2 regions of the Pseudarthrobacter sp. lyk4-40-TYG-27 genome follow, and region 2 is predicted to be linked to the other one. Evidence: predicted binding sites of a transcription regulator. Region 2 holds the regulator's gene; the other holds the start of a gene.
What was found. Region 2 encodes LexA, which represses DNA repair genes until DNA is damaged. Its sites were predicted from a motif close to TCGAACANNTGTTCGA; they were not measured.

Region 1 (4,412 bases), on a different contig from region 2:
GGTGGGCACGGCAAAAGCGGCACCGTGGGCCTTGCAGAAACCAAAGCTGCCAAAGGCCTTGAGGGTTCCCCAGACCTTGTCCACCACGTCAGGAGCGTAATTGCGGGCACGGGCTTCGCGGCGGAAGAATTCCTCCACCGCAGTCTCCAGCGCTTCGTTGCCCAAGGCGCGCCTGAATTCGTCCGCGCGGGCCAGCCCACAACCGGTCATGACATTGAACGTCTTGAGGATCTGCTCATGGAAGACCGTCACTCCATGGGTTTCCTGGAGAACGGGCTTGAGGTCCGGGTGCGGATACACCTCCGGGGCGAACCCATGGCGGTGTTCCAGGAAGGGACGGACCATGTCCGATTTCATGGGTCCCGGCCGGAACAAGGAGATGTCGATAATGAGGTCGTTGAACTCCCGGGGTGCCAGCTTTCCAATCAGTTCCCGCTGGCCCGGGGATTCGATCTGGAAACACCCGAGGGTGTGGGTGCTGCGGATCAGCTCATAGGTCGGTTCGTCATCGAGGGGGACGGCGTTGAGGTCGATCCGGCCGTCAGCGGCGATGTAGTCAGGTCCCCTGCCATCCGGACCTGCCGGGTGGCGGCCAGCAGCCACCACCTCGGCCTTGGAAGGGTGCAGGCGGATCACTTCCCGGACCGCGAAGGCCATGGCGCTCTGCATCCTGACGCCGAGGACATCGAGTTTGAGCATTCCCATGGGGTCCATGTCGTGTTTATCGAACTGGCTCATGGGCAGGCCCAGGCCGCTGGGCTGGACAGGGGTGCGGTCCAGGAGCGTGGCGTCTCCCAGGATGACACCGCAGGGGTGCATCGAGATATGCCGGGGCAGCCGGTCCAGCCGCTCCGTCAGGTCGACCAGAAGGTCCAGCTGCTGGTTTCCGTCGGCGTCTTTGTGCTCCACCCGGCCGGCGAACTCCTTGAGTTCGGGTTTTTCCTGCAGCGCTTCGCGGAATTTCCTGGCCGAGAACCGCCACAACTGCTTGGCAATCTCCCCCACCTCGTCATCGTCCATCCCCAACGCCATCCCGGCGTCGCGCACTGCCCCGCGGGCCCGGTAGCCGTTTTGCATGCTCATCAGGGTGACGCGCTCTGAGCCGAAGCGTTCGAAGATTTGGCGGTAGACGTTGTGGCGTTCAGCGCTTTCAACGTCGATGTCGATGTCCGGCAGGGTGGCACGGTCGTTGGAGAGGAACCGTTCAAAGATGAGATCGTGCTGCAGCGGATTTACGTGGCTTACCTCGATCAAATAATTGACCAGGCTGGACGCCCCGGACCCACGGGCTGCCGCCCTGACTCCCATGTCCTGGATCATCCGGGATACCTCTGCCACAGTCAGGAAGTAGGACGAGAACCCCAGGTTCCGGATGATCCCCAGCTCATGCTCAAGCCGAGCCAGCATCGTTTTTTCGTCGTGTCCGCCGATCCCCGGGAACCGCCTGCCAATTCCGGCATGGCACCGCTGGATGAGTTCCATATGCGGATCCCGGGTAATGCCAATGACTGATGCCTCCGGCACCACGGGCTGCTTCCATCCCATGTCCGAGGTGGGGTCCATCCGGCAGAGGTCGGCGAGCGCCTCGGTTTGGGCCATCAGTTGCTTGAGGTCAGCGGCCCCATACCCTGCTGCGGTAATGATTTCCTTTCCCAGGCCGAGCATCTGTTCCGCGGTTTTCAGCCACCCCTGGCCTGTGGGCTGGAGCAGCGGTTCCCCTGCCAGCTCCGGCAGGGACTTCAGCGTCCGGGCAGAGTCAAGGACATCCGCGGTTGGCGCCCCGTCCGCAGCGCAATACCGCACCGCGTTGCTGAGGATGGCGGGGACGTGGTGTTCTTCGGCGAGCCGGAGCATGCGGACTGCATGGGCAGTGCTGAGGGGGAAGCCGGGCGCGCTGAGCTGGGAGACGATTTCTGCAACGACGGTTCCCGCGGGCATGGCATCCAGCCATTGTTTGAAAAGGGTTCGGGGACGGAGGTACCGCCTGCCTCCCATGGCCTTGCCGACGTCGGAATCCGGTCCAATCAGCACGGTCAGCACCGGTTTGAGCGTTGCCGGGTCGAGGGTCCGGGAGGCCAATTCGGCGCGGGTGATCGCTACCGGCACTGTTCCCCCGGCCTTCCCGGAGGTCCGGGCGTGGGCATCGGAAACCAGCCGGCATAGAGCACGATAACCCGCGCCATTGTTGTGCCCGCGGGCGAGCACCACCACCCGCCCGGCTACCTGCGTGCGGTGGTCCCCGTCGTCGTCGAAGACCGCAAGGTCCACCCCCACGATGGGGTCGATGCCTGCAGCCATGCAGGCTTTGAGGTGCTTGATGGTGCCATACAGGCCGTCCCGGTCGGTGCATGCCAGGGCAGTGGCGCCGTCGCTTGCGGCGGCCTGTGCAAGTTCCTCCGGCCAGGAGACGCCGTAATGGGCGCTGAATGCTGTGGAAACGTGAAGGTGGGTGAAGCTCATGCTGTTCTGGGGCGAAGGGCGTCATGGATCTGCAGCAGCCGCCACCGGCCGCTGCCAACATGCCGGGTGAGGTCGAGGGTCAGGGGTTCTGAAGCATTGTTCCCAGCAGCGGGAAGCACCTGGATTCGCCAGATTTCGTGGTCCACCACGCCAGGGCCGCTCCCCAGGGGAGCCCTGGCGTCTTCAGCCCACCACTGGCGGCGTTCATACCACCGGACGGGGTCGGCGCAGACGAGATAGTCCCTGCCTGCCCACGTTAACGATTCAGGCTGCCCGGAGGGGGAACATGCCACGTCTATGGACTCGCTGAACATGCCCATGCGCGCCTCCCGGACGGTTCTTCCCAAATGCTCCATTCGAATATGTGTTCGAATAAATCAAGTCTACGCCGGGGAGCCGGCAAAACATAGGCGGGGGTGGACGGACCGTGCGGCAGGGAGCAGGATGATGGCATGAGTACCGATGACGCACTCCTGAAGCAGGCAAGCATCAAGACCCAGGACTCCACCCTGGTGGCCACGTTCGATATCGATGGCGCCATTCCGGAGTCCGGCGCCTACGTGGTGGGCTTGATGGGAGCCACGCCGGACTATTCAACGCAGCGGCGGCTTTGCATTGAATTCATGAACGGTGAGGCCATTGCCTGCTACGCGTTCAACCGGGACCAGGGAATCGAAGAAGATTACGACCTGTCCGGCGTATCCCACTCGGAAAACACCATTACCGGGAGCTTTCCCGCCACGGCCTTGAACGGGCTCGGGAAAGGACACGTCCTGTCAGCCTTCAGCGAGGCGGACGGGCGGGAGTTCCAGCATGGGGTTCCGGTAGAGGAAACCCTGTAGGGGTTTCCTTAGCTGTTTTCCTTATGGATCTTCAGTTCGAGTTCAATGAACGCGGAGATCATGGCCCGGTAGGTTGACTCGACGATGTCCGGGTCAATGTCTTTTTTCTCTGCCGCGGCCCGGACGTGCTCGATGATCCGCTCCACCCGGCCGGGGGCCCGCACCTCGGCGTCGTCGCCTTTCAGGGTGCCGGCGATCCGGATCAGCCGCTCGCGGCGGGCGATGAGGGCAACAATCTGGTCATCCACCTCATCGACGGCAACCCGGACAGCTGCGAGCTGTTCCCTGTCGGCCTGGGCATCCCGATCGTTTCCTTGAATTGTCGCCATCATCTGACAGTATCGAAGCATGGAGCCAAGAGTCGACTTTATCTCCCTCGGCGTCCGCAGCGTTGACCGGTCGCGGGCCTTCTACATCGACGGCCTCGGCTGGCCGGTCCACCGCGAGGTTGCCGGGGAGGTGCTGTTCATCCAGGTGAACCACGGACTGGTGCTCTCCCTCTGGGACGCCCGGCAGATGCAGGCGGAGGCAGGCGTCAGCCCGCCGGACGGGGTTCCCTGCATCACCCTCAGCCATAACCTGGCCAGCGCCGGGGACGTGGACCGGGTCATGGAAGAGGCCGCAGCGGCGGGGGCAGCCATCATCGCCGAACCCGTTACCCAGCCCTGGGGCGGCTACACGGGGTACTTCGCGGATCCTGACGGCTTCCGCTGGGAAGTCGCCTACAACCCCACGTGGACCGTGGACGACGCCGGCACGGTCACCGTGTGACGGCGTCCGCACCCTGGGCAGTGGCTGCTAGAACAGTAACTCCACAGGGCGGATCAGGTCCGGTCCGTTGTTGCGGACGTTCCCCACGTCCTTGCCCACGGACTCCACGTGCCAGTCGGCGGCAGCTTCCTTGACCCCGGCCCGCACCAGGTCCACAAGGGCGGCTGCGTCGTCAGCCTGCGGGTCCAGCCAAGCCTGCGTGGTGGCCTTGTCCATGGGCAGGGGCACGCGGTCGTGCAGTTCCGTCAGCTTCCCGAAGATGGTGGATTCAGTCCCGGGCGGTGGGGTGTCCGCCGTGAGGATGGAAGTGGACAGCAGCCAGCGCCCTGGTTCCCCTTC
Region 2 (4,412 bases):
GTAGTGGACGCCTCGCACCCCGATCCCGAGGGCCAGATCGCCGCGGTCCGGAAGGTCTTCAGCGAAGTTGACGCCCGCAAGGTGCCTGAGATCATCGTGCTGAACAAGGCCGATGCCGCCGATCCCTTCGTGATCGAGCGGCTGAAGCAGCGCGAACCACGCCATGTGGTGGTCTCGGCCCGGACGGGTGAGGGTATTGCCGAGCTGCTGAAGGCCATCAGCGACGCCATCCCGAGGCCCAGCGTGAAGCTTGAACTGCTCATTCCGTACGACCGGGGCGACCTGCTCAGCAAGCTGCACGAATCCGACGCCGAAATCATCCACCTCGACCACGTTGAGGAAGGTACCAGGGCCGTGGTGATGGTCCGCGAGGGCCTGGCATCCGAGCTGGAACCCTTCGCCCTCAATGACTGACCTCGCGGCCGGGGAAGCTGCGCAGGCGGCCGGCGAGCAGTTCGTCCTTGAACTGCTCGACCGCGCCGTCGCCGGCATGGGCGGACAAAGCCGCACCGGACAACACGAAATGGCCCGCCAGGTGGCCCGGGCCATCAGTTCGGGCAACCATCTCCTGGTCCAGGCCGGCACCGGGACCGGCAAGTCCCTGGCCTACCTGGTACCGCTCATTGCCCACGCGTTGGAAAGCAATAAGCCCGCCCTGGTGTCCACGGCCACGCTGGCCCTGCAAACCCAGATCGTGGGCAGGGACCTGCCCCGGCTCCTGAAGAACATCACCCCGGCCCTGGATCGGCCCGTCAAAGTGGCCCTGGTCAAGGGGCGGTCCAACTACGTCTGCCGCCACAAGGTGGAGGGCGGGTTCCCTTCCGAAGAGCCTTCGGAGGGCCAGCTGTTCTCCCTGGGCGAGGACACCAGCGTGCCGCACTTCGCCGCCTCTGTGGGCGGTCCCGCCTCCCAGCTGGGCAAGGAAGTGGTGCGGCTGCGGGAGTGGGCCGAGAAGACCGCCACCGGCGACCGTGACGAGCTCCTTCCCGGCGTGACCGACCGTGCATGGCGGCAGGTGTCCGTGACCTCCATGGAATGCCTGGGGGCGCAAAAATGTCCCATGGCCGCTGAGTGCTTCAGTGAACTGGCGCGGCAGGACGCGGCCGAGGCAGACGTCGTGGTGACCAACCACGCCATGCTCGCCGTCAGCGCCTTCGAGGGGCTCGCCGTGCTGCCCGAATATGACGTCGTGGTAGTGGACGAGGCGCATGAACTGCAGGACCGCGTCACCGGGGCCGTCTCCGGGCAGTTGTCCGTCGCCATGGTGCACGCCGCCGCATCAGGTGCCCGCAAACACACGGCCATCACCGTTGACGCCCTGAACGCTGCGGCCGCCAACCTTGAGCTGGCCCTCGCCGGGGCCCCGAACGGCCTGCTGCCCAACGGCCTGAACGACGAACAGCTGAACTGCGTGGACCAGCTGCGTGAGGCCTGCCGCGCGGCGCTGTCCGATTCCAAGGGGGACAGCAACACCACGGCCGACGGCGGGCGGCAGCTCGCCCGGTCCCGCCTCATGCTGATCCTTGAATTATGCGAACGGCTGCTGGCTGCCCGGGAGAACCGCGAAGTGGTCTGGTTCTCGCGCGCGAGCACCTTCGACCCCGGCCAGGGCTACTCCCAGCCTGACGAGAATGCGCCGGTGCTGGTCAACATCGCGCCGCTGTCCGTTGCCGGGCGGCTGAGGGAAGGACTCTTCGCCGGCCACACTGTTGTGCTGACCTCTGCCACCCTGGCCATCGGGTCCGCGTTCGAACCGGCAGCGGGCGGGCTGGGACTGATAGGCGACGGAGCTCCCAGCTGGACGGGGGTGGATGTCGGCTCACCCTTCGACTACCCCAAACAGGGCATCCTCTACGTGGCGGGACACCTGCCCAAACCGGGCCGGGGTGTTTCGCCGGAAGCCCTGGAGGAGCTCGAGGCGCTCATCAAAGCATCCGGTGGCGGGGCTCTTTGCCTCTTTTCCTCGCGTCGGGCTGCGGAGGAGGCCGCCGATGCCCTGCGGCCCAAGCTCGATATGACCGTGCTCTGCCAGGGCGAGTCAACCATGACCGCCCTGGTCAAGCAGTTCGCGGACGAACCGGATACCTGCCTCTTCGGGACTATGTCCCTGTGGCAGGGGGTGGACGTTCCGGGCGGGTCGTGCCGGCTCGTGGTGATCGACCGGATTCCCTTCCCCCGGCCGGACGATCCCCTCATGACAGCTCGGTCGCGGGCCGTGGCCCAGGCCGGTGGCAACGGTTTCATGTCGGTGTCGGCTACCCACGCGGCCATCCGGCTGGCGCAGGGCGCCGGGCGGCTGATCCGGTCAACCGGCGACAAAGGAGTGGTGGCGGTGCTGGATTCGCGGCTGGCAACCGAACGTTATGCGGGCTTCCTGCGGGCCGCGCTGCCGCCTTTCTGGTCCACTACGGACCGCAGCAAGGCGCTGGCCGCACTCACCAGGCTCGGCGCGGAGGCCTCTGAATAGAGGCCTGCCGCGGCCGGAGGTGACAGGCGGTGTCAGAGGGACCGCAGCACCGAAACCACTTTGCCCATGATGGTCGCGTGGTCGCCCAGGATGGGTTCGTACTGCGTGTTCTGCGGGAGCAGCCAGGTGTGGCCGTCCCGCTGGCGGAAGGTCTTGACGGTTGCTTCGTCATCGAGCAGGGCAGCGACGATATCACCGTTGACGGCGTCCGCCTGGCGGCGCACCACGACCCAGTCTCCGTCGCAGATGGCGGCGTCCACCATGGAGTCCCCGGCCACTTTGAGCATGAACAGTTCACCCTGGCCCACAAGTTGGCGGGGGAGCGGCATGACATCCTCGACGAGCTGCTCGGCGAGGATGGGACCGCCGGCGGCAATCCGGCCCACGAGCGGAACCATGGCGGTGTCCAGCGCGGTAGGCAGCTCCGTTACGGTGGCGCCGGGTGTCTGCGGCGCTGAGGCGGCAATCGGCTTCCCGCCGCCGCCGTCAAGCGTGAGGGGCATGAGCACCTCCATGGCCCGCGGCCGCTTCGGGTCGCGCCGGAGGTAGCCCAGCTTCTCCAGCTGGGACAGCTGATGGGTCACGCTGGACAAGCTCGCAAGGCCCACCGTGTCGCCGATCTCGCGCATCGAGGGCGGGTAGCCGTTGTCATTGACGGACCGCTGGATGGTCTCGAGGATCTTCTTCTGCCGCGGGGTAAGCCCCTTCGGAGTCCTCTTTGGTTGCGGGGCCGTCCTGCCCCCGGCGGCTGCTGCTGCCATGTTCGCCAATGCCTTTCGCTTGCCGCCGGATCTTCCGCCCCACGCCGTAGGCCGGCGTTGCGTGAAGGGTCACCGCTGTCATTGTCAGACCCTGCTGTTCAACTTCAGTGGTGGTTGTTCTTGGTTTCCAAGCTAGGCCAGCCACATTGCTTTTTCAAACATTTGTTCTAGCGAGTCTCGACATTGTTCGTTGATAGGTGCTAAAACTTAGTAAGCAAAGTTCGAATATGTGTTCTAACCATTGCATGGCCTGTTCGAAGACCTGGCCGGAAGAGATTGGTATTCCGGCACGGCAGGCAGGACGGCAGCGGCGGACACCCGGGCAGCACGGCAGGTCCAGGAGGGCTCAGTTCATGTCAGCTTTAACTCTTTCCCACATATCCCGTCCGGAGTTCCTGGCCGGGGAGCGCCACTCGTCCGGCAGCGGGCGGATCAGTGCCGGAACTGCGCCATCACCGGCGCCGCTTCGGTTGACCCGGCGGGGGCGGATCGTCCTGGTGGGAGTGCCGCTGATTCTCCTCGCGGTCCTGCTGCTCTCCTTGGCGGGACTTTTCCACTCCCCGGCCAAGGCCTCCGATTCCGCCGCGGACCTCGCCGTGACGCCCACGGTGACAGTCACGGTCCAGCCCGGCCAGTCCCTGTGGTCCATCGCCGGCGCCGTGGCCCCGAACCGGGATGCACGGGACGTCGTGGCCGACATCGTCCAGCTCAACAACCTGTCCGCCGGCGCGGTCCTGCCCGGGCAGCAGCTCTTCGTCCCCAGCCACTGACCCCTTCTTGAGCGGCTACCGCGGAGCGGCAGCCTGGCGCCGCGGCCTGGTGACTGCGGGTGCGCGTCCCCCGGAGGCTGCCGCCAGCTCTTCGTCCGGGCGTTTCCGAGGCAGGCCAAAAGTGTCATATTTTCCGGTAGTTGCCACGGCAACTAAACTGTTCAGGTGAACGACCAGCTAGAACGCCTGAACCGGCTACCCCTCCGCAGCAACCTTCGCGGGCTGACTCCCTACGGGGCGCCCCAACTGGACGTCCCCATTCTCCTGAACGTCAACGAGAACACCCATGGCGTCCCGGCGGACGTGCGTGCCGCCATCAGCGCCGCCGTGACGGAGGCCGCCGCCGGCCTGAACCGCTACCCGGACCGGGAGTTCACCGAGCTCCGCAAGGCCCTGGCCGAGTACCTTGGCCAC

Region 1: a site for LexA is predicted at 2,817-2,832, ahead of QRM96_RS00880 (DUF6504 family protein). Genes of this name have one in related genera too.

Annotation. Positions count from the first base shown of each region.
Region 1 covers NZ_JARVSH010000001.1:171,968-176,379, reverse strand. Annotated here, with positions in the region: gene QRM96_RS00885 (DNA polymerase III subunit alpha) at 1-2,460, opposite strand, end outside; gene QRM96_RS00880 (DUF6504 family protein) at 2,457-2,780, opposite strand; gene QRM96_RS00875 (hypothetical protein) at 2,913-3,302, shown strand; gene QRM96_RS00870 (chorismate mutase) at 3,311-3,634, opposite strand; gene QRM96_RS00865 (VOC family protein) at 3,651-4,073, shown strand; gene QRM96_RS00860 (SOS response-associated peptidase) at 4,101-4,412, opposite strand, start outside.
Region 2 covers NZ_JARVSH010000013.1:26,380-30,791, forward strand. Annotated here, with positions in the region: gene hflX (GTPase HflX) at 1-414, shown strand, start outside; gene QRM96_RS19270 (ATP-dependent DNA helicase) at 407-2,467, shown strand; gene lexA (transcriptional repressor LexA) at 2,500-3,228, opposite strand; gene QRM96_RS19280 (LysM peptidoglycan-binding domain-containing protein) at 3,582-3,998, shown strand; gene QRM96_RS19285 (histidinol-phosphate transaminase) at 4,164-4,412, shown strand, end outside.